DNA from 2 places in the Clavibacter vidaverae genome. Region 2 is predicted to be linked to the other one. Evidence: predicted binding sites of a transcription regulator. Region 2 holds the regulator's gene; the other holds the start of a gene.
What was found. Region 2 encodes HspR, which represses chaperone genes until heat shock. Its sites were predicted from a motif close to AAGTTGAGTCNNNNNGACTCAACTT; they were not measured.
Positions count from the first base shown of each region.

Region 1: the regulator HspR is predicted to act here: its motif matches at 12,164-12,188, upstream of ACMT9T_RS13365 (Hsp20/alpha crystallin family protein).

Region 1 covers NZ_JBLJAM010000002.1:131,453-145,800, reverse strand. Annotated here, with positions in the region: gene ACMT9T_RS13435 (hypothetical protein) at 1-364, shown strand, start outside; gene ACMT9T_RS13430 (hypothetical protein) at 629-1,060, shown strand; gene ACMT9T_RS13425 (hypothetical protein) at 1,360-1,788, shown strand; gene ACMT9T_RS13420 (hypothetical protein) at 1,894-2,625, opposite strand; gene ACMT9T_RS13415 (MarR family winged helix-turn-helix transcriptional regulator) at 2,635-3,111, opposite strand; gene ACMT9T_RS13410 (DUF1453 domain-containing protein) at 3,182-3,784, shown strand; gene ACMT9T_RS13405 (glucose 1-dehydrogenase) at 3,836-4,732, opposite strand; gene ACMT9T_RS13400 (hypothetical protein) at 4,780-5,079, opposite strand; gene ACMT9T_RS13395 (hypothetical protein) at 5,076-5,360, opposite strand; gene ACMT9T_RS13390 (hypothetical protein) at 5,463-5,618, opposite strand; gene ACMT9T_RS13385 (hypothetical protein) at 5,620-5,934, opposite strand; gene ACMT9T_RS13380 (pyridoxal phosphate-dependent decarboxylase family protein) at 6,146-7,735, shown strand; gene ACMT9T_RS13375 (lysine N(6)-hydroxylase/L-ornithine N(5)-oxygenase family protein) at 7,732-9,108, shown strand; gene ACMT9T_RS13370 (GNAT family N-acetyltransferase) at 9,105-11,591, shown strand; gene ACMT9T_RS13365 (Hsp20/alpha crystallin family protein) at 11,681-12,139, opposite strand; gene ACMT9T_RS13360 (hypothetical protein) at 12,262-12,612, opposite strand; gene ACMT9T_RS13355 (SDR family oxidoreductase) at 12,742-13,434, shown strand; gene ACMT9T_RS13350 (MarR family winged helix-turn-helix transcriptional regulator) at 13,549-14,142, shown strand; gene ACMT9T_RS13345 (NmrA family NAD(P)-binding protein) at 14,139-14,348, shown strand, end outside.
Region 2 covers NZ_JBLJAM010000001.1:2,090,286-2,104,633, forward strand. Annotated here, with positions in the region: gene ACMT9T_RS09905 (hydrolase) at 40-1,062, opposite strand; gene ACMT9T_RS09910 (glycosyl hydrolase family 18 protein) at 1,059-2,135, opposite strand; gene ACMT9T_RS09915 (hypothetical protein) at 2,391-2,648, shown strand; gene ACMT9T_RS09920 (LacI family DNA-binding transcriptional regulator) at 2,767-3,795, shown strand; gene ACMT9T_RS09925 (heme utilization protein) at 3,955-4,689, shown strand; gene ACMT9T_RS09930 (SulP family inorganic anion transporter) at 4,989-6,509, shown strand; gene ACMT9T_RS09935 (BLUF domain-containing protein) at 6,994-7,413, shown strand; gene ACMT9T_RS09940 (hypothetical protein) at 7,494-8,132, shown strand; gene ACMT9T_RS09945 (helix-turn-helix domain-containing protein) at 8,132-8,374, shown strand; gene ACMT9T_RS09950 (class I SAM-dependent methyltransferase) at 8,371-9,606, opposite strand; gene ACMT9T_RS09955 (heat shock protein transcriptional repressor HspR) at 9,603-10,058, opposite strand; gene ACMT9T_RS09960 (DnaJ C-terminal domain-containing protein) at 10,078-11,094, opposite strand; gene ACMT9T_RS09965 (nucleotide exchange factor GrpE) at 11,215-11,868, opposite strand; gene dnaK (molecular chaperone DnaK) at 11,865-13,736, opposite strand; gene ACMT9T_RS09975 (DUF7507 domain-containing protein) at 14,148-14,348, shown strand, end outside.

The DNA.
Region 1 (14,348 bases), on a different contig from region 2:
GGCGGTCATCGCTCTCGGCGTCTCGGTCGCCACGCCGGCCGGTTCGGCGACCGCGGCGCCCGTCGCGGCCTCCTCATCCTCATCCCCGGTAGCCGATCCGATCGCGGCGAGCGAATGGCTGCACATCTCCTCCCGCACCTACTTCGTCGGTTCGCCCGACCTCTCCCTGCTGGCAAGCCACCAGATCTCCCTCGCGGGACTCGCGGTGAAGACCTGCACGGCACATGGCTCGGGGAGGACGTGCGTGCCGCTCCTGGAGGACGGCCTGCGCCTCCTCGGTCGGGTGACCGTGTTCACCTGTGGGGGCTTCAGCGGCTACACCGTGGTCGTCCCCTCCATCTGGAGATCGCACTGCGGCCGCTGATGCACGCGCGCCGAGCCCCTGCACGGAGCCGCTCCGGCCCCTCCGGCCGCTCCGGCCACTCCTGAGCGGAGCGGTGCCTCCGCCTCGGGTGCCGCATGCCGAACGGGGCGGAGTCGAGGGCGCTCCCGGCGGGTGCGCGGGGCACGCACCCGTCATCCGTGGCGCGCGCTCGCTCGCACGTGCACAGGCAGCACGGGGGAGGCGGCGCGTCGCTACGGTTCGACTGCTCCGCGGCGATCGTCGCCGCGGACCACAAGGAGTCCCATGTCCTCTCGCCTCACGACCACCCCGCCGTCCAGCGCCCGCCGCCTGCTCGCGACGGCCGCCCTGGCGGCGGTCCTCGCTTTCGGTGTCTCGATGTCCGCTCCGGCCGGCGCCGCATCCGCGGCCCCCGCCGCACCGACCTCTCATTCCGCAGCGCAGGCGGACCCGATCGCCGCGAGTCAGGCGGGGATCGTCAATCGCGAGTTCCACATCAGTTCTCGAACGGTTGCGAGGCTCGCGGCGGGGACTCTCAGCCCCCAGGCTCTCGCGGGGCTGATCTGCACCCAGTTCCACTCGGGCATCGCCTGCGCGAAGCTGGTCACCTACGTGCTCCAGGGCTACCCGGGGGTGACGGACCCGCGCACATGCGCTCGCGGTGAGGGCTTCATCGTGGCGTACCCCAACACGTACCAGTCGCGCTGCGGCGGCTGACCGAGGCGCATCCGGCCGGTGCCGGACCACGACGACCGACGGGTCCGCGGCGCGGGTGCCACCATTCGCTGGATCCGGCGCTCACGCTGCCTGGGATGACGGAGGGAACGGGCCGGAGGATCTCCTCCGGGCCCGTTCCGCGCGCGGCGACGCGGACGGGGCCCTTTCCCGACGTCCATCCCCGCTCCGGTGCTACAGATACGACGGCACTCGTCCACAGGCGGTCCGGTGGGGGCCAGCGCGTCGCTACGGTTCGATCGCTCCCCGGCGACGGTCGCCGCGGACCACAAGGAGTCCCCATGTCCTCTCGCCTCGCACCCACCCCGCGAGCCACCGCCCGGCGCCTCCTCGCGACGGCCGTCCTTGCGGCGGTCGTCGGTCTCGGCGTCTCGGTGTCCACCCCGACCGGATCGGCGTCCGCGGCCCCCGCCGCGCCGACCTCGTCCTCCACCGCGGACGCCGGCTCGATCGCGGCGAGCCAGGCGGGACTCGTCAACCGCTCCTTCTTCGTCACGCCGTACGACCTCGCGCGACTCTCCTTCGGGCAGACCGACTCCTACAAGCTCGCGGCGCAGATCTGCACGGCGAACCACTCGGGGAAGGCCTGCGTGCAGATCGTCTCCTACGTCCTCCGGGGCGGACAGGGTCCGGCGAACTGGCGCACCTGCAACATCACCGGCGGATACACCGTCGTGTTCCCCGATCTCTTCCAGTCGCACTGCGGCTGACGGTCGCGCAGCACGCCCGGGCCGGGACACCTCCGGCCCGTCCCGTCGTCTCCGAGTCCTGCGTCCGAACCAGTCGGCATGCTCGCTCCGGCCGTCCCCTCCCGGTCAGGCGTCCGGATCCTGGGCGGCGTGCCGGGACGCGACGGGGCGGCCGCGCCGGGCCGCCCGGTAGCCCGGCGCCCGGAGCCGGCGCGTCCAGGGATACGTCGTGTCCCCGGGCGGGGCGGCGAGCACGGGATCCGCGCGCGTCGCCGTGTCGAGCGGGCCCGCGGCGTCGTGCGTCAGCTCGATCCGCGCCGCCACGTGCCACCGCCCGCCCGGCGTCGCGTGCACGAGCCGCATCCGGGCGGCCCGCGTCGCGAGCGCGCGTCCGAGGTCGGCGGCGCCGGCCGGCAGCGGCGGATCCACGTCCACCAGCACGCCGACGAGCACGGGCCCCGCGGTTCCGCGGTAGGGCATGAGCGTCGTCAGCCGCGCTCCGGAGAACGCGCGCCGCGGCCCGAGCAGGAAGCGGCCCACAGGCGAGAGGCCGGTGGACGCGAGCAGCACGTCGACCGTCGTGCCGCTCTCGCCCGGGATCCGCAGCGCGAGCCCGAGCACGTCGGGGAGCGCCGGCGGGAGTCCGCCGCCGCGCGAGAAGCGGGCGTCCATGGCGAGCGGCGCGTCGAGCCCGTCGAGCCACGCGAGCCCGGACGCGGCGCGCCCCGCGACGGGCGTCAGCGTCCCCGTGAGCGCGACGCCGTGCGGATGCAGCGGCCGCGGCTGCCGGACGAGGCGGACGGCGGCGACGAGCCCCGCGAGGACGTTCCCGCCGATGCGGGCCGGGGTGCCGGTCATCTCCCGACCCTATTCCGGTGCGCTCCCGGCGTCCCGCTCGCATCCGGGCGCCACCAGGGCGTGCACCCGCGCGAGGAGCCGCTCGAGCTCCGCCGCGTCGCTCGCGTCGAGATGGGGTAGCGCGCGCGTCAGGGCGTCGCCGACCGGCCGGCGCCCCTCCTCGTGGAGGGCGCGCCGGGCGGTCTCGGGATCGAGCCGCACGCGGGTGCGCCGCCGGTCGGCCGGATCCGCCTCGAGCCGCACCACGCCCTTGTCGGAGAGCTGCCGCGCGAGCGTCGAGACCCAGCTCTGCGTGAGCCCGGTCGCCTGGCACAGCTCGCGGATGGTGCTGCCGGGCTGCCGGGCGACGGCCTCGATCAGCGTCAGCTCGCCGCCCGTTATCGGGAGGGCGCGGCCGCCCTGGCTGGCGTCGAGGGCGACCTCGCGCAGGATCCGCGCGAGCCGGCTCAGCGCGACGACGCCGATCGCCGGTCTCCGAGCGGACATGCGCCACCTCCCTCGTCATCGACGCCCGCCCTTGCGTCGGTCGTCGTCCGCATAATATCATCTGCGGCAGATGCATCTGGAACAGATGCAATCGATCTGCTCGCAGCCGCAGGCGGAGCCCGCACGGGAGGGAGCATCCAAGATGGACGTCACGGACGCGCTCGTCTCGATCGCCCTGATGCTGCTCGTGATCCGTCAAATCCGTGGGAAGCGCCTGGCGCTCCTCAGCCTGCTCTGGCCGGTGCTGCTCGTGGCCTGGGCGGGTGTCGAGTACCTCGGCGCCGTGCCGCCGTACGTCTCCGACCGCGCGCTGGTCGCGGGCCTCGGCGCGGTGGGTGCCGGACTCGGGCTGGCATGCGGGTGCCTCACCCGCGTCGAGGCCCGGGCCGGAGTGGTCGTGGCGCGGGCCTCGTGGCTCGCGGCCGCCGCATGGGTCGCGGGGATGGGCGGGCGCCTCGCCTTCGGGCTGCTCGCCCTTCACGGTGGCGAGCGGATCATCGCGGACGCGAGCGTCCGCCTCGACCTTCACGCGGCTTCGACGTGGTCCACCGGGCTCATCACGATGGCCCTCGCGGAGGTGGTGGCGCGGACCGGCGTGCTCGCCGCCCGGCACCGTGGGGTCACACACCGCATCGCCTCCGGCGCCGCGAACCACGGAGGGCCGGAGGTGTGATCCCCTCCGGCCCTCGCATCATGCCTCCGGCTCACGCCGGGGCGCGTCCCGCTACGGCGTCGGCATGCCGCCGTTGACGTGCAGCGTCTCGCCGATCACGTAGCTCGACTCGTTCGAGGCGAGGTACACGTAGGCGGGCGCGAGCTCGGCGGGCTGGCCGGCGCGGCCGAGCGGGGTCTGCTCGCCGAACTCCGGCAGCGCCTCCGCGGGCTGGCCGCCGGCGGTCTGCAGCGGGGTCCAGATCGGGCCGGGCGCGACGACGTTCACGCGGATCCCCTTGGGCGCCAGCTGCTGCGCGAGGCCCTTCGAGAACGTGTTGATCGACGCCTTCGTGGTCGCGTAGTGGATGAGGTTCGGCGACGGCTGGTACGCCTGGATCGACGACGTGTTGATGATCGTCGAGCCGGGCTTGAGGTGCGGCAGCGCGGCCTTCGTGATCCAGAACATCGCGTAGACGTTGGTCTTGAAGGTGAGGTCGAACTCCTCGTCCGAGATGTCCTCGAGCGCGTCGACGTTCTGCTGCTTGCCGGCGTTGTTCACGAGGATGTCGAGGCCGCCGAGGCCCTCGACCGCCTTCGCGACGAGCTCGCGGCTGAACTCGGCGGTCGAGATGTCGCCGGGGATCGCGACGGCCTTCCGTCCCGCCTCCTCGATGAGCGCGACGACCTTCTTCGCGTCCTCCTCCTCCTCGGGGAGGTAGGAGAGCGCGACGTCCGCGCCCTCGCGGGCGTAGGCGATCGCGACGGCGGCGCCGATGCCGGAGTCCGCGCCGGTGATGAGGGCCTTGCGTCCCTCGAGGCGGCTGGATCCGCGGTAGGTCCTCTCGCCGCGGTCCGCGGTCTCGTTCAGGTCCGCGTCGAGGCCGGGCCCGTCCTGCTGCTGCGCGGTCGGGTCGATGTCGGCGTACATCTTGGTCGGGTCCTGGAACGTGTACTGGTCGGTGCTCATGTGCTCTCCTCGTGCTGGATGTGCGTGCGGGAAGGAAGGGGTGCGGATCAGCTCGGCGGGGTGTCGTCCAGGTCGATGTCCTGGCCGGCGAGATCGTTCTCGGCGAGCACCGGCTCGGCCTCGCCGTCGACGCCCAGGGCGTCGGCCTCGGGCTCGGCGTCGGCCGCCGCGACGGCATCGTCCTCGTCGATCTGCTCGACGGGCTCGTCGGTGTCGGGGAGGACGGTCTCGCCGGCGACGGCGTCGTTCACGACCGTCTCCTTGTCCATGCCGACCGCGTCGAGGGCGGTGTCGTCTCCGGTGGAGTCGTCATCGGGGGTGGTGGAGGTGGCGTCGGTCACCGTCACTCACCCGCCTCGGGCTTGGGGTGGCCGGGGATCGAGTCGCCGCTGAGGTTGAGCTCGTCGGGATCGACGTCGATCTCGCCGACGTCGTCGGGTCCGCCGGATCCAGGGAGCACCTGCACGTCGTCCGCGGCGGCGGGGACGTCGTCGGAGACGCCCTCGCTCTCCACGATCTGCTGCTCCTGCTTGACCTGCGTGTCGTCCTCGCTGGGCGAGATGAAGTCCTTGTCCTGATTGGTGTCTGAGGTGTCCGCGGGCTGGAGGCGCGGGTCGTCGGTGTCCATGCCTTCGACGCTACGCTCGGCCTCCAGCAGCGTGTGGCGGCGTTCAGGCAACGCGCATGTGCGGCGTCCCTTGCCCGTCACGGCGGCACGCGGCTAGTCGGATCACTGGTCGTCGGGACCCTCGCCGAACGGGTCGGGCGCGGCCTCGCGAGCGTCCTCCTCCGCGGCCTCGGCCTGCTCCGCCACCGAGTCGGCGTCGATGGGCGCGGGCTCGGCGAGCGGGTGGCGCGGGGCGTCGGCGGCAGCGGGATCCGTCATGTCAGCGGCCCTCGGGGTCGACGTGCCCGGCGGCGTCGTCGGCCGGCGCGCTCATGTGCGAGTCGGCGGCCGTGACGGCGCGGTTGTCGGGGACCTCGGGGTACTCGGCGCTCGCGGGATCCGCATCCTCCACCTCGAGGGTGTCCTCCTCCGCGTGGCCGTACGTCGTGCCCTCGGGCTCGCGGACCGCGTCGCCGACGCCGGCGAGTGCATCCGCCTCGTCGGCGACCACGTCGTCCACGGTCACGAGCCCGTCGGGATCGCCGGGGCCGCGCCCGGTGCGGATGCCGTCTGCCTGGTCGTCTCGGTCGCTCATGCTCCCCACCCTACGAGCGCCCCGGCGGCGCGACCTGGGCGTCGGCGCCCCCGAAACGGGGTCGCGAGACCGCCTCGCGGAGGGGCCCCGCGAGTCGTCGTCGGCCGGGTTGCGTTCCCGTCCGAGGCCCTTCATATTAGGTGAGCCTTGCCTAAGTGAGCACGGTGCTCGTGACCCGGACACGGCTCCCCATCGAACCGACGAAGGACCCATGACCCTCTCCCCGCACGCCTCCCGCCCGTCCGATCCGACGCTCGACGACCCCCGCGCCGATCCGCTTGCGACCGTCGCCGATCCCGCCGCCGAGCTGTTCTCCGACCGCTCCCTCCCCGGCTGGGACGCCGCCCTCCGCTCCGCCGCCTCCCGGGTGCGCGCCGCCGCCGGCCGCGCCGACGGACCCTTCACGGGGATCACGCCCGAGCGCCTCCGCGGATCCTTCGCGGGCCTCGACCTCGACCGCCCGCTCGGCGCCCTCGACGACGCCCTCGACGAGCTCGACGACCTGTACCTGCGCGACGCGGTGTGGTTCCACGACCCGTCGTACGTCGCGCACCTCAACTGCCCGATCCTCATCCCGGCCATCGCGGGCGAGCTCATCCTCTCGAGCGTCAACACGTCGATGGACACCTGGGACCAGAGCGCGGGCGCGACCCTCATCGAGCGCGCGCTCATCGACTGGACGGCCGGCCGCATCGGCCTCGGCGACGAGGCGGACGGCGTCTTCACGAGCGGCGGCAGCCAGTCGAACCTCCAGGCGCTGCTGCTCGCCCGCGACGAGGCGGCGGCCGTGCACGGGCTGTCGATGGCCGACCGGCAGCGGATGCGGATCCTGGTGAGCGAGGTCGGGCACTTCAGCGTGGAGAAGAGCGCGCGGATCCTCGGCCTCGCGCCCGACGCCGTCGTGCGCGTCCCCGCCGACGACGCCATGCGCATGCGCGTCGACGCCCTCGAGCGGGAGCTCGCGCGCTGCTACGCGGCCGGCCTGCTGCCCATCGCCGTGGTCGCGACCGCGGGCACCACCGACTTCGGCAGCGTCGATCCGCTGCCCGCGATCGGCAACGTGTGCCGGCGCGAGGGGATCTGGCTGCACGTCGACGCGGCCTACGGCGGCGGCCTCCTCGCGTCGCTCCGGCACCGGCGACTGCTCGACGGGATCGAGCGGGCCGACTCCGTGACCGTCGACTACCACAAGACCTTCTTCCAGCCGGTGAGCTCCAGCGCGCTGATCGTCCGCGACGGCCGCACGCTCCGGCACGCGACGCTGCACGCCGACTACCTGAACCCGGCGGATCGCGCGCACGAGGAGATCCCGAACCAGGTCGACAAGTCGCTGCAGACCACCCGGCGCTTCGACGCGCTGAAGCTGTGGCTCACGCTGCGGACGGTCGGCGCCGACGGGGTCGGGAGGATGCTCGACGACGTCATCGCGCTCGCCGACCGCACGTGGTCGGCGCTGCGGCGGGATCCGGCGCTCGACGTGGTGGTGCGGCCGGAGATCAGCGCGCTCGTGTTCCGGTACGTGCCGGCGGGGGAGCGGGACGGATCCGCGGGTCCTGATGCGGGCGTCCGCTCGGACGCCGTGAACCGCGGCATCCGAAAGGCGATCCAGGACTCAGGCAGGGCGATGGTCGCCGCGACCCGCGTGGACGGACGCGCGCACCTGAAGCTCACGCTGCTGAACCCCGCGACGACGGACGCGCACATCGCGGCGATCCTGCGGATGGTGGTGGAGGCGGGCGATGCGCTCGACGCCGGCCTGGACGAGGCGGCGCGCACGACCGCCGCGGAGGTCGCCCGATGAGCGCCGCCGCACCCGACCGCATCCGCGACGTCGTGGCCGTGGGTCTCGGCCCCGCGAACCTCGGGCTCGCGTGCCTCGCGGATCCGCTCGACGACCTCGATGTCGTCGTGCTCGAGCGGAAGCCGCGCTTCGACTGGCACCCCGGCATGATGCTGCCGACCGCGCACCTGCAGACGCCGTTCCTCGCCGACCTGGTGACGCTCGCGGATCCGACCTCCCGCTTCTCGTTCCTCGCGTACCTCAAGGACACCGGGCGGCTGTACTCCTTCTACATCCGCGAGGACTTCTTCGTGCTGCGCAGCGAGTACGTCGCCTACTGCCGATGGGCGGCCGAGCGCGCGCGGGGCATCGAGATGGACCGGGACGTGCGGGCGATCTCCTTCGACGAGTTCGCGGGCGCGTACGTCGTCGAGTCGGTCGACTCCGCGGGCGGCACGCACGTGCACCGCGGGCGGAACCTGGTGGTCGGCGTGGGCACGCCGCCGTGGCTGCCCGCGGCCGTGCGCGACCTGCCGGGCGTCGTGCACAGCTCCGGCTACCTCGGCGCCAAGGACGCGCTGCAGGAGCGGGACGCGATCACGGTGGTCGGCAGCGGGCAGAGCGCGGCGGAGATCTACCGCGACCTCCTCGAGGACGTGGACTCCCGCGGCTACCGGCTCGACTGGATCACGCGCTCGCCGCGGTTCTTCCCGCTCGAGTACACGCGCCTGACGCTCGAGATGACGAGCCCCGAGTACAGCGACCACTTCTTCGGCCTGCCCGCCGACGCGCGCGAGGTGCTGCTGCGCGAGCAGCGGAACCTCTACAAGGGGATCGACTCGGAGCTGATCGACGACATCTTCCACACGCTGTACCGGAAGCGGCTCGCGTTCGACGCGCTGCGGGCCGAGGGGCGGCTCGCGCCGGGCGGCGACGCGGGATCCGGCGTGCCGACGCGGCTGCTCACCAACGCGGAGGTCGTGTCGTCGCGGCCGGCGCCCGGCGGCGGCGCGGTCCTCGGGCTCCGGCACGCGGAGACGGGCGCCGAGCGGGAGTGGCCGACGGGCGCGGTGATCATGGCGAGCGGGTACGACGCACAGGCCCCGCGGATCCTCGACGGGCTCGGCGACCGCGTCCACCGCGACGCCCGCGGCCGGCTCGACGTGGCCCGCGAGCACACGGTCGACGACGCGGGCACGCTCTTCGTGCAGAACGCGGAGGTGCACACGCACGGCTTCGTCGCGCCCGACCTCGGGATGACGGCGCACCGCAACTCCCGGATCCTGCGGGCCATCACGGGACGCGAGGACTACGCGGTGGAGGAGCGCATCGCGTTCCAGGAGTTCGGGCTGCCGGACGACGTGCCGGCCGCGGGATCGGGGGTGCTCGCGTGAGCGCGCCCGCGCCCGCGCCCGCCTACGCCCTCGAGCTCCGCCCGCTCGACCCGGACGACGACGCCGCCCTCGTGCACGCGTGGGTGACCGCGCCGCGCGCCCGCTTCTGGCAGATGGAGCACGCGACCCTCGACGAGGTGCGGGCCGAGTACCGGTCCATCGCGGCGGATCCCCGGCGCGCGGCCTGGATCGGCCTGCACGACGGGGTCCCCGCGTTCCTCGTCGAGGAGTACGACCCGGCGGACGACCCGATCGGCGCGCACCTGGATCCGCTCCCCGGCGACCTGGGCATGCACCTGCTCGTCGCCCCGCCGTCGGGCGACCCGCTGCCCGGGTTCACGACCGCGGTCATGCGGCACGTCGTCGCGCACCTGCTGCGGGATCCGGCCGTGCGGCGCCTCGTCGTCGAGCCGGACGTCCGCAACACGGCGATCCATCGCCTCAACGAGCTCGTCGGCTTCCGGCCGCTCCGCGTCGTCGACCTCGGCACCAAGCACGCGCTCCTCAGCGTCGCCACGCGCGCCGACGCCCTCCTGCACGCCTCACCCACGGACGGACACGACATGACCCTCACCCACGAGCACCCGGCGGAGACCGACGCGGCGACCGCGCCCACGGCGCCCGCCGATCCCGCATCCGAGCCCGACCCGCAGGTCCACCGCGCCGCGCACCTCCGCCCCGACGTGTGGGCCGCCGCGACCCGCCACCTCGTGCGGAAGGCGCTCGCCGAGTTCGCGCACGAGCTGCTCATCGCGCCCGAGCGCGTGGATCCGGAGCTGCTGCCCGGCGAGCCCCGCCGCCCCCACGACCCGAGGGACCCGGCCGAGTACCGCGTCGCGAGCGCCGACGGCCGGAGCGTCCACACGTACCGCGCGCGCATCCTCGAGCTCGACCACTGGGACGTCGACGAGGCGAGCATCCGCCGCACGGTCGACGGCGAGCCCGCGGAGCTCGACGCGACCGACCTCGTGCTCGACCTCCGCGACCGCCTCGGGATCACCGACGAGGTGCTGCCCGTGTACCTCGACGAGATCCAGAGCACGCTCTCGGCCGCCGCGTTCTCGCGCCTCCGCGACGTGCCCGACGCGCGCGGGCTCCTCACGGCGTCCTTCGCCGAGGTCGAGTCGACGATGGACGAGGGCCACCCGTGCTTCGTCGCGACCAACGGCCGCATCGGCTTCGACCTCGACGACCACGACCGGTACGCGCCCGAGGCCGGCGCCGACGTGCGGATCCTCTGGCTCGCCGTCAATGCGCGCCTCGCGCGCTTCACGGCGATCGACGGTCTCGACCGGGAGGCGTTCCTCGACGCCGAGCTCGGCGCCTCCGCCCGCGCCCGCTTCCGCGCGCGGATGGAGGCGCTCGGCATCGACCCCGCCGAGCGGATCCTCGTGCCGGTGCACCCGTGGCAGTGGGAGAACGTCGTCACCGTGACCTTCGCGGGCCTCGTCGCCCGCCGCGAGATCGTGCTGCTCGGCACGGGCGACGACGAGTACGGCGCGCAGCAGTCCATCCGCACGTGGGCCAACCGCACCACCCCGGAGCGCTGCTACGTGAAGACGTCGCTGTCGATCCTCAACATGGGATTCACGCGCGGCCTCTCGCCGGCGTACATGGCGGTGACCCCGGCGATCAACGACTGGGTGCACGCGCTCGTCACGGGCGACGCGGAGTTCGCCCGGCTCGGCTTCGGGATCCTCCGCGAGGTCGCGGCGGTCGGCGTGCGCGACGAGCGGGTCGAGTCGGCCCTGCCGCCCGGCCACTCGCACGGGAAGATGCTGTCCGCGCTCTGGCGGGAGTCGCCGTTCCCCGGCCTCGCGGAGGGCGAGCGGCTGATGAGCATGACGAGCCTCCTGCACGTCGACGCGCACGGGAGGACGGTGCTGGGGGAGCTCATCGACGCGTCCGGGATCGGGGCGGCCGCGTGGATCCGCCGCTGGCTCGACGCCTACCTCGTGCCGCTCGCGCACGCGCTGATCGCGCACGACCTCGCGTTCATGCCCCACGGCGAGAACGTGATCCTCGTGCTCCGCGACCACGTCGTCGTCCGCGTGCTCATGAAGGACATCGCGGAGGAGGTCGCCCTCTTCGACCTGGAGCGCGAGGTGCCGGTCGACGTGCGGCGGATCCAGCTGGACATCCCCGAGGGCGAGCGCACCCTCACGGTCTTCACCGACGTGATGGACGGCTTCCTGCGCTTCGCCGCCGCGCTCGTGGAGGACCGCGACGACCTCGGCCCCGACGGCCTCTGGCGCGTGGCGGCCGAGGCGCTCGCCGACCACGAGCGCGCGCACCCGGAGCTCGCGGAGCGCTTCTCCTGGTTCGACCTGTTCACGCCGTCGTTCGACCGCTCGTGCCTCAACCGGCTGCAGCTGCGCGACAACCGGCGGATGGTCGACCTGCAGGCGCCGGTCATGCAGGTCCACGGCTCGCTGCGGAACCCGCTCGCGATCCACCGGGGTCTCCTGCCGCGCATCGGCTGACGCTCCCGGCCCGCACATGCGAGGAGCCGCCGCCCGCGGATGCGGACGACGGCTCCTCGTGGTGGCGGCGCCCCGGGCGCCTGCGTGGATCAGCTCGCGGCGGGCGCGCCCTGCTCCACCGTCAGCGTGCGGCCCTCCTGGCCCTGCGGCTCGTCGGACGTGACCGCGATCTTGCGCGGCTTCGCCCGCTCGCTCACCGGGATGGTGACGCTCAGCACGCCGTTGGCGTAGTGCGCCGAGATGCGCTCCGTGTCGATGCCCTGGCCGAGCGTCAGCTGGCGGAGGAACGTGCCGGCGACGCGCTCCCGCGTCAGCCACCGCACGTTCTGGTCGCCGGCGAGCGTGCGCTCGGCGCGGATGGTCAGGAGCTGGCCGTCGACGTCGATGTCGACGGATCCCGGGTCGATGCCCGGGAGGTCGGCGGCCAGCACGTAGGTGTCGCCCTCGCGGTGCAGGTCGATGGGCATCGGGCGGTTCGCCTGGCGGGTCTCGGCCAGCGCGCCCATGGCGCGGTCCAGCTCGCGGAACGGATCGAAGGTCATGTTCATGCTCGACTCCTCTGATGATCTGCGGGGTTGAGCCCCCTCGGCTCAACTGCGATCAGGTTAGCACTCGACCCAGGCGAGTGCCAAGGCGTTCGCCGACAGCGAATGCAGCTCTGACCACCTCTTCAGGAGCGTCGGCGGAGGTCGCGCTCCATCTGGCCGATGAGCGTCCAGACCGCCCGCGACAGGTCAGGGTGCTCGAGCGCGATCCCGCGCAGCAGCCGGTACTCGAAGCGCGCGACGATGCCCGGCGCGGTCGACGGGTGGCGCACGCGGGCGAGCTCCTCGGCCATGCCGTCGGCCTCCAGCGCGTCCTGCCGGAGGGTCGCGACGACGTGCTCGTCGACGGTGGGCAGCTGCGGGATGACCTCCCACGGGTCGTCGCCGTTCCGGCAGCGGTGCTCGATCACGGCGTCCAGCTCGTCGCGGGCCTCCTGGCGCAGCACCTCGAGGCTGGCGGGGAAGCGGGCGTGCACGGGCGGATCCTCTCGGGCGGCGGGCCGCTCGGCGGCGGACCCCTTCACGCTACGTCATGCCCCCGGCGGCGCCCGACGGGGTGGCCGGATGCCGTCGGTAGCCTGGAGGACCGCGACCCAGGAGGATCCATGACCGACACCGCCCGCCCCGTCGCCCTCGTCACGGGAGCCACCCGCGGCATCGGCCGCGCCGTCGCCGAGGACCTCGCCCGCACGCACCGCGTGATCGTGCACGGCCGCGACCGCGACGCCGTCGACGCGCTCGCTGCCTCCCTCCCGGACGCCGTCGGCTGGGCCGCCGACCTCGCCGCGGGCGGGCTCGCCGACCTCGTGCCCGACCTCGACCGCCTCGACGTGCTCGTGCACTCCGCGGGCGTGATCGGCGGCGACGCCGTCGCGACCACGCCCGTCGAGGAGTGGCGCCGCGTCTTCGAGGTCAACGTCTTCGCGGTCGCCGAGGTCACGCGCGCGCTCCTTCCCGCGCTCCGGGCGGCGAAGGGGCAGGTGGTGCTCGTCAACTCCGGATCCGGCTTCACGGCCAACCCCACGGGCGGCGTCTACGCGGGATCCAAGTTCGCCCTCCGCGCCCTCGGCGACGCCCTGCGCGAGGAGGAGCGCCCGCACGGCGTGCGCGTCTCGAGCGTGCACCCGGGCCGCGTCGCCACCGACATGCAGCGCGAGCTGCGCGCCAAGGAGGGCGGCGAGTACGACGAGACGCGCTACCTGGAGCCGGCCTCGGTCGCGCGGGCCGTCCGTCTCGTCGTCGACCAGACCCGCGACGGCACGCTCGAGTCGGTGTCGCTCCGGCCGTTCGGGGGCTGATCCGGCGCACGGCTCGACGCGGCAGCCCCGTCGCCCGCGCGCTGCTGCCCTCCGATCCTTACGACTTCGAGATCGTATTTGCACAAGACGGTCTTCTCTCGATATGTTCTCCCTATGACTTCCCGCAGCGACCACACCGACGCGGACGGATCCGGCATCGACTGGGGATCCGGCGGCATCGAGACGCAGTTCGGCTGGTCCATCCAGGCCGTCTACCAGGGCTTCGTGCGCACCGCGCAGACCGCCGTGGCCGACGTGCCGGGCGGTCCGCGCGGCTACCAGGTGCTCGTCGCGATCACCACGGAGGAGCCGTCGTCGCAGCTCGCGCTCGCGCAGCGGCTCGGCATCGACAAGACGCAGATGACCTACGTGATCGACGCGCTCGCCGAGGGCGGGCACGTCGAGCGGCAGCCGCACCCGAGCGACCGGCGGATCCGGCAGGTCGTGGCCACGGACGCCGGCCGGGCGCTCCTCGCGTCGGCCCGTGTGGCCCTCCACGACGTGGAGGAGGCCCTGATGCGCGACCTCGCCGTCGACGAGCGCACGGCGCTCCGGCGGCTCCTCGCCCGCGTCGCCCTCGGCACCGGCGAGCCCGCCGGCCCCGCCGCCGAGCAGTCCGACGCCGCGCGCCTCGAGCAGCCCGTCGCCGCCCCCCATCGTTCGCGCCGACCGGCGCGCCGCACCCCCCGAGACGGAGAACACTCGTGACCACCTCTTCCCCCGCATCCGCATCCGGCCCTGTCGTCGTGGCCGGCGCCACCGGCGACATCGGCCGCCGCATCGTCCGCGAGCTGCTCGCCCAGGACGCCCGCGTCCGCGTCCTGACCCGCCCCGGCAGCACCGCCGCCGCGGAGGCGTGGGGCGACGATCCCCGCGTCGAGGTCGCCGAGGCCGCGTACACCGACCGGGCCGCG
Region 2 (14,348 bases):
ACGGCTCGGTCGCGGGCGCCCGCGGCGCGCATCCGTCGCTCAGCGGAGATCCGCCGGGCCCAGCCGGTGCGCCCCGCGCAGCCATGCGACCAGCTGCCCGGCGGTCGCGTCGCGGGCCGCCGGGAGGGGATCCGCGCTCGCCAGCGCATGCGCGATGAGGCCGGGCGCGCTGCCGAGCACCGCGCCGAGCAGAGCATCGCCGCGGAGTCCCGCCTCGCCGAGCAGCTCGACCTCGCGCGCATTCAGCCCCACGGGGAGGTCGCCGTTGCCGAGGTCGGTGCCGTACGCGACGCGACCGCCGAGGGCGATGTGGCGCCTGGCGTTGTCGAGGGCCGTCGCGAGGTCGTCGCCCTCGTGGATCGCCAGGGTCGAGATCCAGAGCACGTCGCGCGCCGCCGACTCCCGCAGCAGCGCGTCGTCCACCCGCTCGGTCCACGGCACGTGCACGAGCGCGTCGGCGCCCGCGCGGATCGCCCGCCCCGCCTGCCCCGCGCCCTCCACGTGCACGACCGCGGGCAGCCCGGCATCGTGCGCGGCGTCGACGAGGGCGGCCAGCACGTCGTCCGCGAGGAGCGGCCCGCCGTCGTGCAGCACGATCTTGACCGCGGCGGATCCCCGCGCCCGCGCCTGGGCGACGGCACCCGCGGCGTCCTCCGCGCGGGCCACCTCGCGCACGGCGCCGGACGGCGCCCACGCGCGGTCCGTGGGGTAACCCCCGACGGCGGTGTGGAACGGACCCGCGTACCGGACGGCCACACCCGCGGGCGGCCGCGCGGCGATGCACGCGATCTCCGCCGGGTCCCACCCGAGGTCGACCACCGCCGTCACGGGCGATCCGGCGAGCGCCGCGTGGTCGACGAGCCCGAGGTGGACGTGCCGGTCGACGACGCCGTCGCTCACGCTCAGGTCGAGCCGCCCGAGCACCTCGTCGGCGGGGTCGGCGAGCACGACGCGGCCCCCGTCGATGCGCACGGCGACCTCCCGGTGGACCCGCTCGAACCGCGCCTCGCGCACGCGCCAGACCCCGCCAGGCGCGGCGCCGGGCACAGCGCCGCCCGTCATCGCGTCAGCGGATCCGACAGCCCGAGCGACCACACGGCCACGCCGCCGAGCCCCAGCTGCCGGGCGAGCGCCACGCGCGCGTCGTAGGAGCGCGCGTCCGACCACCACACGACCGTGCCGTCGCGCAGCGTCGCGTGCCACTCCTGCTGCGGCACGCTCCAGACGGCCTTCCCCTTCTGCGCCGTCACGAGGTCGCGCGCGCCCTGGTCGGAGACCTGCCGCCCCTCGCCCGTGCGCGGCCAGGTGTAGCCGTACCCGGCGATCCCGAGCTGGATCCGCGCGGCCGGCACCGCCTTCCGCACCGGCGCGAGCGCGGCCTTCACCCACGGCATGCCGCCCACGGGCCCCGCGGCGGACCACGTGGGCCCGTGCTGGTCGTACGCCATGAGCACGACGTGGTCGGCGGCGCGGCCGAGCGCCGGCAGGTCGTAGCCGAGCGGGCGGTAGTCGCCCGTGGTCGCCATGAGGCAGACGGAGACGCTGCGCCCGGATCCGAGCGCGGCCTTCAGCCCCGCCACGAGCCGGGTGAGCCCCGCCGGATGCGCGCCGCTGAGGCTCTCGAGGTCGACCGTGACGCCGTCCCAGCCGCGCTTCGCGACCTCGGCGGCGAGCTGCCGGACCACGCGGTCGACGTTCGCGGTGGATCCGAGCAGCGCGTCCGAGATGCCGGGCGAGAAGTCGCCAATGGCCTCGTCGTAGTTGCCCACAAGCAGCTCGACCCGCTCGCCGCGCGCGTGCGCCTGGCCGAGGAGCCGGATGGCCTCGGGCGACGGGGCGCCGACGGCCCGGCCGTCCGTGGTGATGTTGACGCCGTCGACCACGACGGAGGTGAGGGCTGCGGCGCTCGCATCCAGCCGCGACGCCGGGGTGGATCCGCCCTCCGCGTACCCCACGACGTCGAACGGCACGGCTGCCGCGGCGGGCAGCGACCCGACGACGACGGCCAGCACGGCGGCCGTCCCGACGGCGAGCGAGACGAGGCGGCGGGTGCGCCCGCGGCGGCGACCGGGGCCGCCGTCCCGGCTGCCGTCGCGGTGGGGGGAGCGGCGGCGGTCGGGGCGCGGCGAGGTCATGGGCCGAGCGTAGGCCTGGGCGGCGACGGCACCGGCGGGGACGGGCCGTCGGGGCGAGGTCCGTCGCGGACGCGGCTTGTGCAGGACGCGCGCCGCCGGATCCGCCGCGCCCGTAGCCTCGGCCCTTCCCGTCCGCGCCGCCCGCCCCGCACCGTCCCGAGGTCCCATGCCGCACGCACCCGATCCGCGCACGCCGGCCGCCCGGCCCCGCGCGCGCCGCCTCCCGGATCCCCGGGACAGCAGGGGTCGCGGCCCGTGCTGAGCAGCCCGGACCGCGACGACGACCTCCTGCGGGAGCGGCTCCGCGAGCTCCACGACGTGTGGCCGGGCGACCCGGCCGACGACGACCCGCTGCGCGAGGCCCGCCGCACCGCGGGGATGACGGGCGCCGGCGACGAGTCCACCCCGCTCCCCCGCTCGCTGCTCCGGGCGTCGTGCCGCGCGATACTCGACCGCCTCGGCGCGAGCGCGGCCGGCCTGCCGCTGCCGCCCTCCGCGCGCGACCCCCGGTAGCGGTCCGCCCGCACGCCGGCCCTCCGCGTCGCTACCGTGGACCCGTGTCCCCCGCCGCCGCGCCGCCCGCGCCCGCCTCGCCGCCCGCGTCCGCCCCGCCGAGCCCGCGGGTCCGCGCATGAGCCGCCCCGGCGCCGCCCCCACCATCCACGACGTCGCCGCCCGCGCGGGCGTCTCGAAGTCCGTCGTCTCGCGCGCGCTCTCGGGCGCGCCGGGCGTCGCGGCCGCCACGCAGCGCACCGTCCGCGAGGCCGCCGCCGAGCTCGGCTACGTGGCCAACGCCCACGCGCGCGGCATGTCGGCGCACCGGACCCACACGCTCGGGGTGCTCGTGCGCGACGCGTCCACCCCGTTCTACGGCCACCTGCTCACGGCGCTCCAGCAGCGCGCGTCCGAGCGCGGCTACCGGGTCGTCACGGCGACCGGGTTCGGGGCCTTCGACGTCGCGGAGGAGCGCAAGGCCCTCGAGACGCTCGTCTCGCTCCAGGTCGAGGGGCTCATCGTGTGCAGCGGGGCGCTCCCGGTGGGTGACATCCTCCCGTCGGCGCAGCGCATCCCCACGGTCGTCGCGGGCCGACCCGAGGTGGACGCGTCGCTCAGCAGCGTCTACTGCGACGAGACCACGGGCGGCCACGGCCTCGCCGAGCACGTGGCGTCGCTCGGCCACCGCCGCGTCGCCGTCGTCACCCTGAGCCCCGCCCTCTCCCTCACGATCTCCGCCCGTACCTTCGCGATGCTCGACCGCCTGCGCGACCTCGGCCTCGACGTCGTGCACGTGCGCGGCGAGGAGCACGCCGAGGGGCACATCGACGGCGCGGACGACGTCGCGCAGTCGATCGTGGACGCGGGCGGCGTCACGGCGGTCATGGCACCGAGCGACATGTGGGCCCTCGCGATCCTCGACGGCCTCGGCCGCCGCGGCGTGCGCGCACCCGAGGACGTCTCCATCACGGGGTACGACGGCCTCCCGCCCTTCACGAGCGAGCTCCTCGGCTTCACCTCGTGGCGCCAGCCGATCCCCCTCATCGGCGCCCTCGCGGTGGACGCGGTGGTCGACCGCATCGACGGCACGGTCAGCGGCACCCGCCACACCGCGGTCGACGGCGAGCTGATCCGGGGCCGCACGGCCGTCCCGCTCCGCGCCTGACCCGCGGGATCCACCCGGCGCCTCGCCCCGCCCGCCGCCACCGTCCGTCCACCCGTCGTTCACATGCGGGTCGCGCCCGCTCGCCGGCGATGTGCCACGGTGGTCGTCGCATCGTAGGGAACGTTCCCTGCATCCGCCCGACGCCCTGGAGGACACCGCATGGACCACGACGACCCCGCCGCCTACGCCCTGGCCGCCCCCGACACCGCGCCCGCGTCGGCCGGCCGGATCGCCAGCCCCAGCCACCCCTCGGCGCTCCCCCGCGACGACAGCGACCCCTTCCGCTACGGCATCTACCTCCGCCCGGACGCGCGCACCTGCCGCGCCGTCACGGTCGTCACCGACCAGCTCCGCGCCCAGTACGGCATCGTCTCGGCGGGCGCCTTCCCGCCCCACGCGACCCTCATCGGCAGCCAGCCGTTCGGGCGCGACGAGGACCTCGTGATCGACGCGGTCACCGAGCTCCTCGCCGACCGCCCCGCCTTCGCGGTGCACAACGCCGGGGTCCGGGAGCTCGGCCTCGGCTACGTCTACGACGTCGACCGCCGCCCCGACGGGTCGCAGAACGCCGACCTCCTCGCGCTCGCGGCCGACATCGACCGCGTCGTCGCGCCCTTCCGCCGCACCATGCGCTCGCCCGAGCTGCACGAGTTCGACCCCGAGCGGTTCCGCGCGCACCTCTCGCTCGCCTCGCACGACCTGGCCGTGCGCCCCGACCTCCACGACGAGGTCGGCGCCTTCATCCGCGAGCTCGGCGAGCCCGTGCCCACCGGCTTCGTGGGCGACACGGTCGTGATGTACCGCACGGCCAGCCCCGACTGGTCGGGCCGCTGGTGGACCACCCTCACCTGGGAGCACGTGCGCACCTGGACCCTCGGCGGCGGGGCGCGCTGACGCCGGCGCCCCAGCACCCGCATCACCCGCGGCGCGGTCGACCCCGGTCGGCCGCGCCGCTGCCGCGCGCCCGGGATCCGCGGCGGGCGGCTCGCGGCAGCTGGCTGACGGCCCCGGCTGGACACGGACCCTCACGCGACGGTAGGGTCGGCGACGGAGGCACCCTCACGCGACGTGAGGGTCATCCCGAGCCGCTCGGCTCCCCCATCCTTCCCGCGTCCGGCCCGATGCCGCGCGCGTCCGGCGCGCCGTCGCGCCGTCCCACCGCGGGCCCCGCCCGCCCTCTCCCGAGGAGTCCCATGACCCGGACCGCCCCTGCCCCGGCACCCACGCCGGTGCGCACCAGCCCCACCGTCCTCCAGGCGCTGAAGGACCCGCGCCTGCTCACCCGCGAGACGCTCGCCGGCCTCGTCGTCGCCCTCGCGCTCATCCCCGAGGCCATCTCGTTCTCGATCATCGCGGGCGTGGATCCGCAGGTCGGCCTCTTCTCCGCCTTCGTGATGGCGGTGGTCATCTCGATCGTGGGCGGCCGCGCGGCCATGATCACGGGCGCGACGGGCGCCATCGCCCTCGTCATCGCGCCGGTGATGCGCGACCACGGCCTCGACTTCCTCATCGCCACCGTGATCCTCGGCGGCCTCATCCAGCTCGCCCTCGGCGCGCTCGGCGCGGCCAAGCTCATGCGCTTCATCCCCCGCTCGGTGATGGTCGGCTTCGTGAACGCGCTCGCGATCCTCATCTTCGCGGCCCAGCTCCCCCACCTGATCGGGGCGCCGTGGATGGTGTGGCCGATCGTCGCGGTCGGCATCGCGATCATGGCGCTGCTCCCGCGCGTCACCCGCGTGATCCCCGCGCCGCTCGTCGCGATCGTCGCGCTCACCCTCGTCACGGTGCTCGCGGCCGTCGCCGTGCCGACCGTGGGCGACGAGGGCACGCTGCCCGACAGCCTGCCGACCCTCTTCGTGCCGCAGGTGCCGCTCACGCTCGAGACGCTCGGGATCATCGCGCCCTACGCCGTCGCCATGGCCGTCGTCGGCCTGCTGGAGTCGCTCATGACCGCGAAGCTCGTCGACGAGGTCACCGACACGCGCTCCCGGAAGACCCGCGAGGCGCTCGGCCAGGGCATCGCGAACATCGCGTCCGGCTTCGCGGGCGGCATGGGCGGCTGCGCGATGATCGGCCAGACGATGATCAACGTGAAGGCGTCCGGCGCCCGCACCCGCATCTCCACCTTCCTCGCCGGCGTCTTCCTGCTCGTGCTGGTGGTGGGCCTCGGCGACGTCGTGTCGGTGATCCCCATGGCCGCGCTCGTCGCCGTGATGGTGATGGTCGCGGTCGGCACCTTCGACTGGCACAGCGTCCGGCCGTCCACGCTCCGGCGGATGCCCGTCGGCGAGACGGTCGTGATGGTCGCCACCGTCGTGGTGGTCGTCGCGACGGACAACCTGGCGATCGGGGTCCTGGTGGGCGTGATCGCCGCGATGGTGGTCTTCGCGCGCCGCGTCTCCGGCTTCACGAGCGTCACCCGCACGCTGGAGGCGGACGCGGACGGCGAGCGCGCGCTCTACGCGGTCGACGGCGAGCTGTTCTTCGCCTCGAGCGACGACCTCACCACGCGCTTCGACTACGCCGACGACCCGCACCGCGTGGTCATCGACCTGTCGCGCTCCCACGTCTGGGACGCCTCCACGGTCGCCGCGCTCGACGCCATCGAGACGCGGTACCGCGCGCGGGGCACGACGGTGGAGATCCGCGGGATGAACGAGGCGAGCCGCGCGATCCACGGCCGCCTCGCCGGCCGCCTCGGCGACGCGCACTGACGCGGACGCGGGCGCGGGCGCCGACGCCGACGCGCCCTGCGGATGTCCGCGGAGTGACGTGTCAGGAGATCCACCGGATCCGCGTCGACCGACCCCGGATCCGCATGGGCACGCGGCGCTCACCCGCTCCTCACCCACGGATCACCCCGCGTCCCGCACGAGTGGTCCCCCAAAGTGAGGACCGACGCCGTAGAGTCCTGAACAGCACAGCGGATTCCCCCGATGCCGTTGTGCGAATGGATACCCGAGGAGCGACCCGTCGCGTCCCCCCGCTCAGCGGGGCCGCTCATCAGATCCCTCCGCGCGCCGACCCGAACGGACGCGGCAGCAGCAGGGGCCCGGCGCGCACCGTACCCGCGAGCGCGCCGGGCTCTTGCCCTCTCCTGCACGCGCGCCTGTCCGACATCCGGCTTCGCGGGCCCGCCCCCTCCCGAACCGGGCTCCGACCGTCCAGGATGGGAGGACGGCCTGAGGGGGACCCATCATGCGCACGACCGTCTACACGAGCACCGCCACGCGGCACATGACCGACGACGACCTCGCCGAGCTGCTCCGCCAGTGCGTGCGGAACAACGACCGGACCGGGCTCACCGGACTGCTGCTGCACCGCGACGGCCGCTTCATGCAGGTGCTCGAGGGCCCGGACGACGCGGTCCAGGCCGTGTTCGCGGCCATCGCGGCGGACGAGCGCCACACCGACGTGCGCCTGCTGCTCGACGAGCAGATCCCCGCCCGGCAGTTCCCGGGCTGGTCCATGGGCTTCCGCACGGTCGACGACGCGACCGTCCGCGAGCTCCACGGCTACGACGACTTCCTCGACAAGCCGGCCTCCGCGGCCGCCCGCCCCGACGCCCCCTCGCGCGCCCGCTGGCTCCTGGAGTGGTTCCGCACGCACCCGGCGTGATCCGCGCGGCGCTCGACACGGGGCCCGCCCGCGTGCGAACATATCGACATTCGTTGTAACGATGAACGATAGGACGCATCATGAGCACCGCACCCCTCGCCGGAACCAGCGGCTCCGCGCGCGTCACCAGTGGCGTCCTCCGGGCCGCCCTCGCCCTCGCCGCGCTGGTCGCCCTCCTGGTCACCGCGGCTGCCGTGCTCAGCGCCGTCGAGACGATCCGCACGGGCGTCGTGCACACGTCGCTCGAGATGCGCGGGTCCCTCCCCGCCGAGGCCGACGCTGGCCCCGCCGACCTGCGCGCGGGCGCGTACCGCACGGCCGAGGTGGCGGTGGGCGAGCTGCCGGGCGGCATCGTCGTCATGCACGTGATCCGCATCGCGCTCGACGCCGCGGTCGGCGTCGCGCTCGCGGGCACCGTCGCGATCATCGCCCGGCGGCTGCTCCGGCCGGATCCCCTCGCCCGACGCCTCAGCCTCGTGGTCACCCTCGCGGGCGGCACGGTGATGATCGCGGCGCTGCTCTCCCTCGGCGTCCGTACGGGCGTGGCGTGGATGGTCGGCGAGGCGCTCAACGAGCCGACCGCGGGGGTCGACGGCTTCTGGCCGGTGGTGGCGGAGGTCGACCTGTCGACCATCGCGCTCGGCTTCGCCCTGATGATCGTGGGCCTCGTGGTCGAGCACGGCGAGCGCCTGCAGCGCGACACCCGCGGCCTCGTCTGATGGCGGGCGACGACGACGGCCCCACCGGGGTCCACTGCCGGCTCGACGAGCTGCTGGCCGCCCGGGGCATGACGCTCACGCGGCTGAGCGCGATCGTGGGGGTCAGCCAGGTGAACCTGTCGGTGCTGAAGAACGACCGGGCGCGGGCGATCCGCTACTCGACCCTCGTGGCGGTCTGCCGCGCGCTCGAGTGCGAGATCGGCGACCTGCTGGTGCTGGATCCGCCGACGCAGGCGGGCTAGGCCCGGGGGTCCGGCCGCGGATCCGGGTCCGCCTTCGTCGAGACGGCGACCGTGAACTTCGCGTTCCGCCCCGCCTCGCGCGTGGGCCCCACGATGCGCGTCAGCTGCGGCCGGTAGCCGAGCGGGCTGTTGTAGACCGTCCAGAGCTCGCCGCCGGGGCGGAGCATGCGCGCGGCCGCGGCGAACAGGCGCGGCGCGAGGCCCGCGTGCACGGTCGCGCCCGTGTGGAACGGCGGGTTGAGCAGCACGAGGTCGGCGGATCCGTCGGGCACGGTGGATCCCGCGTCGTCGCGCACCACGGTCACCCGCTCCCCGAGGCCGTTCGCCGCCACCGTCGCGCGGGTCGAGTCGACGGCCGCCCACGACTGGTCGGTCGCGATGACCCGGAGGCCCGGCCGGGCGAGCGCGACGGCCGACGCGATGACGCCCGTGCCGCAGCCGAGGTCCACCGCGACGCCAGCGTCGGGGGGCAGGTCGGGCAGGAAGGAGAGGAGGAAGCGCGTGCCGATGTCGACCTTGGATCCGGCGAAGGCGGCGCCGTGCGCGCGCACCTCGAGGCCGAGGTCGGGGTGGGACTCGCGGCGCGGGTACGCGTCGGAGGCTGCGGCGGCCTCGCGCAGGGGGCCGCGCGCCAGGAGGATCCGCGACTTCTGCCGCGCGAGCGTCGCGTGCACGTCCCCGAAGCGGCGGCGCAGCACGTCGGTCATCGCGGGGGTCATGTGCTTCACGCGCCCGCCCGCGAGCACCGTGACGTCGTCGTCCGCGGCGCGCGCGACCACGCCGGCCCACTCGTCGAGCGCGTCCAGGCTGCGCGGGAGGCGGGCCAGCACGACGCGGGCGCCGGCGGCGAGCTGGTCGTCGAGCCCGTGGTGGGCGATCTCCGCCCGCTCGCCGAGGAGCTCGGCGTTGAGGTCGAGCGCGGTCTCGGAGGCGAGGGCGTCCTGGTGCACGCGCAGGCGCAGCGCATCCACCGCCCCGGCCCGACGGAGCGCGGCGGCCGCGCCCAGCGCGAGCGCGCCGTACGAGTCGCCGATGACGACGAGCTCCTCCGGCCGGACGGGAGCGCCCGCGTCGGCGGCGGAGGCGAGCAGCGCCACCAGCTCGTCGAGGAGCAGGCGGTCGGCGGCGTCGACCGCGAAGAGGTTCTCGGCCTCGACGTCGGGCCGGCGGCGGAGCGCGCCCAGGTCGAGGAGGTCGTCGGCGATGGATGCGGTGGCGCGGGCGTCGCTCACCGGGCGCCGCGCCCGCCGCCGTCGGCGTCGCCGTCCGGCATGGTGAGCGCCGCGCGGTACAGCACGACCTCGGTCTGCCGCGACGGCCGCACGCCCGCCCGCAGCGACACCACGTCGCCGTCGCCGCGGGCCGCGAACACACGGCGGCCGGGCCGCGAGAGCAGCTCGTCGGCGAGCGCCGACTCCAGCTGGCGCACGCGCCCGCGGAGCTCGGACACCTGGTTCTCGAGCTCGAGGATCCGCGCGATGCCCTCGAGGCTCACGCCCTCCGCGCCCAGCCGGGCGACCTCCCGCAGCTGCACGATGTCGCGCATCGAGTAGCGGCGGGAGCGCCCGGCCGTGCGGGTGGGCGACACGAGGCCGAGGCGGTCGTACTGCCGGAGCGTCTGCGGGTGCATGCCCGAGAGCTCGGCCGCCACGGAGATCACGAAGACGGGGGCGTCCTCGTCCATCGTGTCGCGGGGATCCACGTCAGCCCCTGGCCCGCTCGATGAGCTCGGAGCGCGGGTCCTCGGCGGGGCCGGAGCTGGCGAACGCGTCGAGCGCCACGCGCTGCGCGTCGGTGAGGCGGGACGGCACCGCGACCTCGATGCGCGCGAGCAGGTCGCCCGTGCCCTTCGGGGTCGTGACGCCGCGGCCCTTCACGCGGAGCACCTTGCCGCTCGACGTGCCGGGCGAGACCTTCAGCCGCACCGGGTCGCCGCCGAGCGTGGGCACCTCGATGGTCGCGCCGAGCGCGGCCTCGGGGAACGTGACGGGCACGTTGACCCGGAGGTTCAGCCCGTCGCGCTCGAACACGGGGTGCGGTCGCACGTGCACGGTGAGGATGATGTCGCCGGACGCGCCGCCGTCGCCCGACGGCTCGCCCTTGCCAGCGAGGCGGATCTTCTGGCCGTCGGAGACCCCGGCCGGCACGCGCACCGTGAGGGGGCGACCGTCGGAGTCCTGCAGGCGCACGACGTCGCCCTGCACGGCGGTGAGGAAGTCGATCGTCGTGGACGCGGTGACGTCGCGGCCCTTGGTGGGCGCGCCGTACCCGCGGTAGCCGCCGGTCGACTGGCCGAAGCCGCCGTTGCCGAACATGCCGCCGAGGATGTCCTCGAACCCGCCCTGGCTGTACTGCGGCTGGCCGGATCCGAACCCGGCCGCGCGACGCCCGCGGCCGCCGGCCTGCTGGCCGAACATGCCGCCGAACACGTCCTCGAACCCGCCCGCCTGGCCGCCGCCGGCACCGGGCGCGGTGAAGCGCGCGCCGGATCCCATGGCCCGCATCTGGTCGTACTCGCGGCGCTGCTCCTTGTCGGACAGCACGGCGTTGGCCTCGCTGATCTCCTTGAAGCGCGCCTCGGCCGACGGATCCGGGTTGCTGTCCGGGTGGTACTGCCGGGCGAGCTTGCGGTAGGCCTTCTTCAGGTCGGCCTCCGAGACGTCCTTGGACACTCCGAGGACCTTGTAGAAGTCCTTGTCGAACCAGTCCTGGCTGGCCATCAGACGCCTCCCTTCTTCTTCTTCTCGTGGTGGGGGCCGCACGACCCGGTCCGGGCGCCCGCGCGTGCGGACGCCCGGACCGGGGTGGGTGCAGCCGGATCGATGCTGCGGTTGATGGCGCTACTCCGGCTTGTCGACGACGACCTTCGCGGCCCGCAGCAGCGTCTCGCCGATGTAGTAGCCACTCTCGACGACGTCCGCCACGGTGTCCACCTGGACCTCGGGGTTCGGCTTCTGGAAGATCGCCTCGTGCACCTGCGGGTCGAAGGCGTCGCCCACGGCGCCCACCTTGACCAGCCCGATGCGCTCCACGTTCGTGCGCAGCTTGGCGACGATCGCGGTGAGCGGTCCGCCCTCCGCGAGGTCGCCGTGCTTCTCGGCGCGGTCGAGGTCGTCGAGCACCGGGAGGATGCCCTTGACCACGTCGCCGACCGCGCGCTGGCGCTCGATCTCGCGGTTGGCCTCGGTGCGCTTGCGGTAGTTGGCGTACTCGGCGGTGACGCGCTTCAGGTCCGCGAGGTGCTCGGAGTCGCCCTCGACGGGCTCGTTCCGGGTCTTCTCGATGAGGTCCTGCAGCTCCTCGTCCATGGGGTCGGTCGTCTCGACGTCGGGGCCCTCGGCCTCGACGAACGCGCCGTCCTCGCCCGGGACCTCAGCCTGGTCCGCCGCCTGGTCCGCCGTGGCGTCGGGCCCGGCCGGGGACGCGGGCGCCGACTGCTCGGCTCCCTCGTCCTCGGGCGTGCGACCCTCGCCGTTCGCGGTGTCCTCGGTCATCGGTCGGTCTTCTTGTCCTCGTCGTCCTCGTCCACGACCTCGGCGTCGACGATGTCCTCGTCGTCCTTCTTCGCCTCGGACGCGCCCTCGGGGGTCTCGCCCGCGGCCTGCTCCTGCTGGCCCTGCGCGTAGATGGCCTCGCCGAGCTTGGTCTGGCTCGCGGAGAGCTTGTCGAACGCGGTCTTGACCGCGGCCTCGTCGTCGCCCGCGAGGGCGCTCTTCAGGCCGTCGACGTCGCCCTGGACCTCGGACTTGACGTCCTCGGGGAGCTTGTCGTCGTTCTCCTTGATGAGCTTGTCGATCGAGTAGGCGAGCTGCTCCGCGTTGTTGCGGACCTCGGCCTGCTCGCGGCGCGTCTTGTCCTCCGCCGCGTGCTCCTCGGCCTCGCGCACCATGCGCTCGATGTCCTCCTTGCCGAGCGAGGATCCGCCCGTGATGGTCATCGACTGCTCCTTGCCGGTGCCCTTGTCCTTGGCGGACACGTGCACGATGCCGTTGGCGTCGATGTCGAAGGTGACCTCGACCTGCGGGATCCCGCGGGGCGCCGGCGCGATGCCGGTGAGCTCGAAGGTGCCGAGGTTCTTGTTGTCGCGGGTGAACTCGCGCTCGCCCTGGAAGACCTGGATGGCCACGGACGGCTGGTTGTCGTCGGCCGTGGTGAAGGTCTCGCTGCGCTTCGTGGGGATGGCCGTGTTGCGCTCGATGAGCTTGGTCATGATGCCGCCCTTGGTCTCGATGCCGAGGCTCAGGGGGGTGACGTCGATGAGAAGGACGTCCTTGCGCTCGCCCTTCAGCACGCCGGCCTGGAGCGCGGCGCCGACGGCGACGACCTCGTCCGGGTTGACGCCCTTGTTGGGCTCCTTGCCGCCCGTGAGCTTCTTCACGAGGTCGACGACGGCGGGCATGCGGGTGGATCCGCCGACGAGGACCACGTGGGCCACGTCGCCGACCGAGACGCCGGCCTCGCGGATGACGTCCTCGAAGGGCTTGCGGGTGCGCTCGAGCAGGTCGTTCGTGAGCTCCTCGAACTTGGCGCGGGTCAGCGTCTCGTCGAGGTTGGCCGGGCCGTTCTCCGTGAGGGAGAGGTAGGGCAGCTGGATGCTCGTGCTGGTGGAGGAGCTGAGCTCCTTCTTCGCCTGCTCCGCGGCCTCCTTGAGGCGCTGCTTGGCGATCTTGTCGTTCGAGACGTCGACGCCCGTCGACTCCTTGAAGCGCTTGACGAGGTGGTCGACGATGCGCTGGTCCCAGTCGTCGCCGCCGAGGCGATTGTCGCCCGCGGTGGAGCGGACCTGGATGGTGCTGAAGTCGTCGTCCTTGCCCACCTCGAGGAGGGAGACGTCGAACGTGCCGCCGCCGAGGTCGAAGACGAGGATGAGCTCGTCCTCCTTGCCCCGGTCGAGGCCGTAGGCGAGGGCCGCCGCGGTGGGCTCGTTGATGATGCGGAGCACGTTGAGGCCCGCGATCTCGCCGGCCTCCTTCGTGGCCTGGCGCTCGGCGTCGTTGAAGTACGCGGGGACGGTGATGACCGCGTCGGTCACCGAGTCGCCCAGGTACTGTTCGGCGTCGCGCTTGAGCTTGCCGAGGATGCGGGCGGACAGCTCCTGCGACGTGTACTTCTTGTCGTCGATGCCGACGGTCCAGTCGGTGCCCATGTGGCGCTTGACCGACGAGATGGTGCGGTCGACGTTGGTGACGTTCTGGCGCTTGGCGGTCTCGCCGACCAGCACCTCGCCGTCCTTGGTGAACGCGACGACGGACGGCGTGGTGCGCGCGCCCTCGGCGTTGGCGATGACGGTGGGCTCCCCGCCCTCCAGGACCGAGACCACCGAGTTGGTGGTACCCAGGTCGATTCCTACTGCACGAGCCATGGGGTGTTCTCCTTCTGTTGCCGCGGCGCCCGGATCACGGGGGTCGCTTCGTGTGGTGACGCGGGTGTCCCGCGGAGTCTCGCTCGCGGTGCCGCTTCGTCAGCGGCGTGCTACTTGAGCCGCGATGACTCAACTCTACTCAGGGCGCGGCGAGCGTCAAGTCGCGGCGGTGGGAGTTGAGCGATGTCGGCTCAACTCACAGGATCCCCGGCGGCGACGAGCCCGCCCTCCCCCGGGTGGGGGGCCGTCCTCCCCCGGCCGGGGGGCCGCGGGGCCGGAACGGGGGCTACTGGTTCACCTAGTTCGCTACTGGCCACCTTCTGTCCGGTCGAGGGCCGACCTAGCGTTGCCGACGCGAGGCCGGGGGGCCTCGGGGCGCTCCGTGAGCGCGATCTCGAGGGGGTGGTCGACGTGGTCTCCGCGCATGCGCGTCACGCCGCCGAGCCGCGACCGGTCGAGGCCGGCGCCCGCTCCCGCCCCGGGATCCGCCGGCTCGCCGCGCTCGTCGTCGCGGCCGTCGGCGCCGCACTCCTCGTGACCCTGCCCGCGCAGACCGCGACCGCCGCGTCGCAGCTCATCGCCGAGTCGTTCACCGGCACGAGCGTCGCAGAC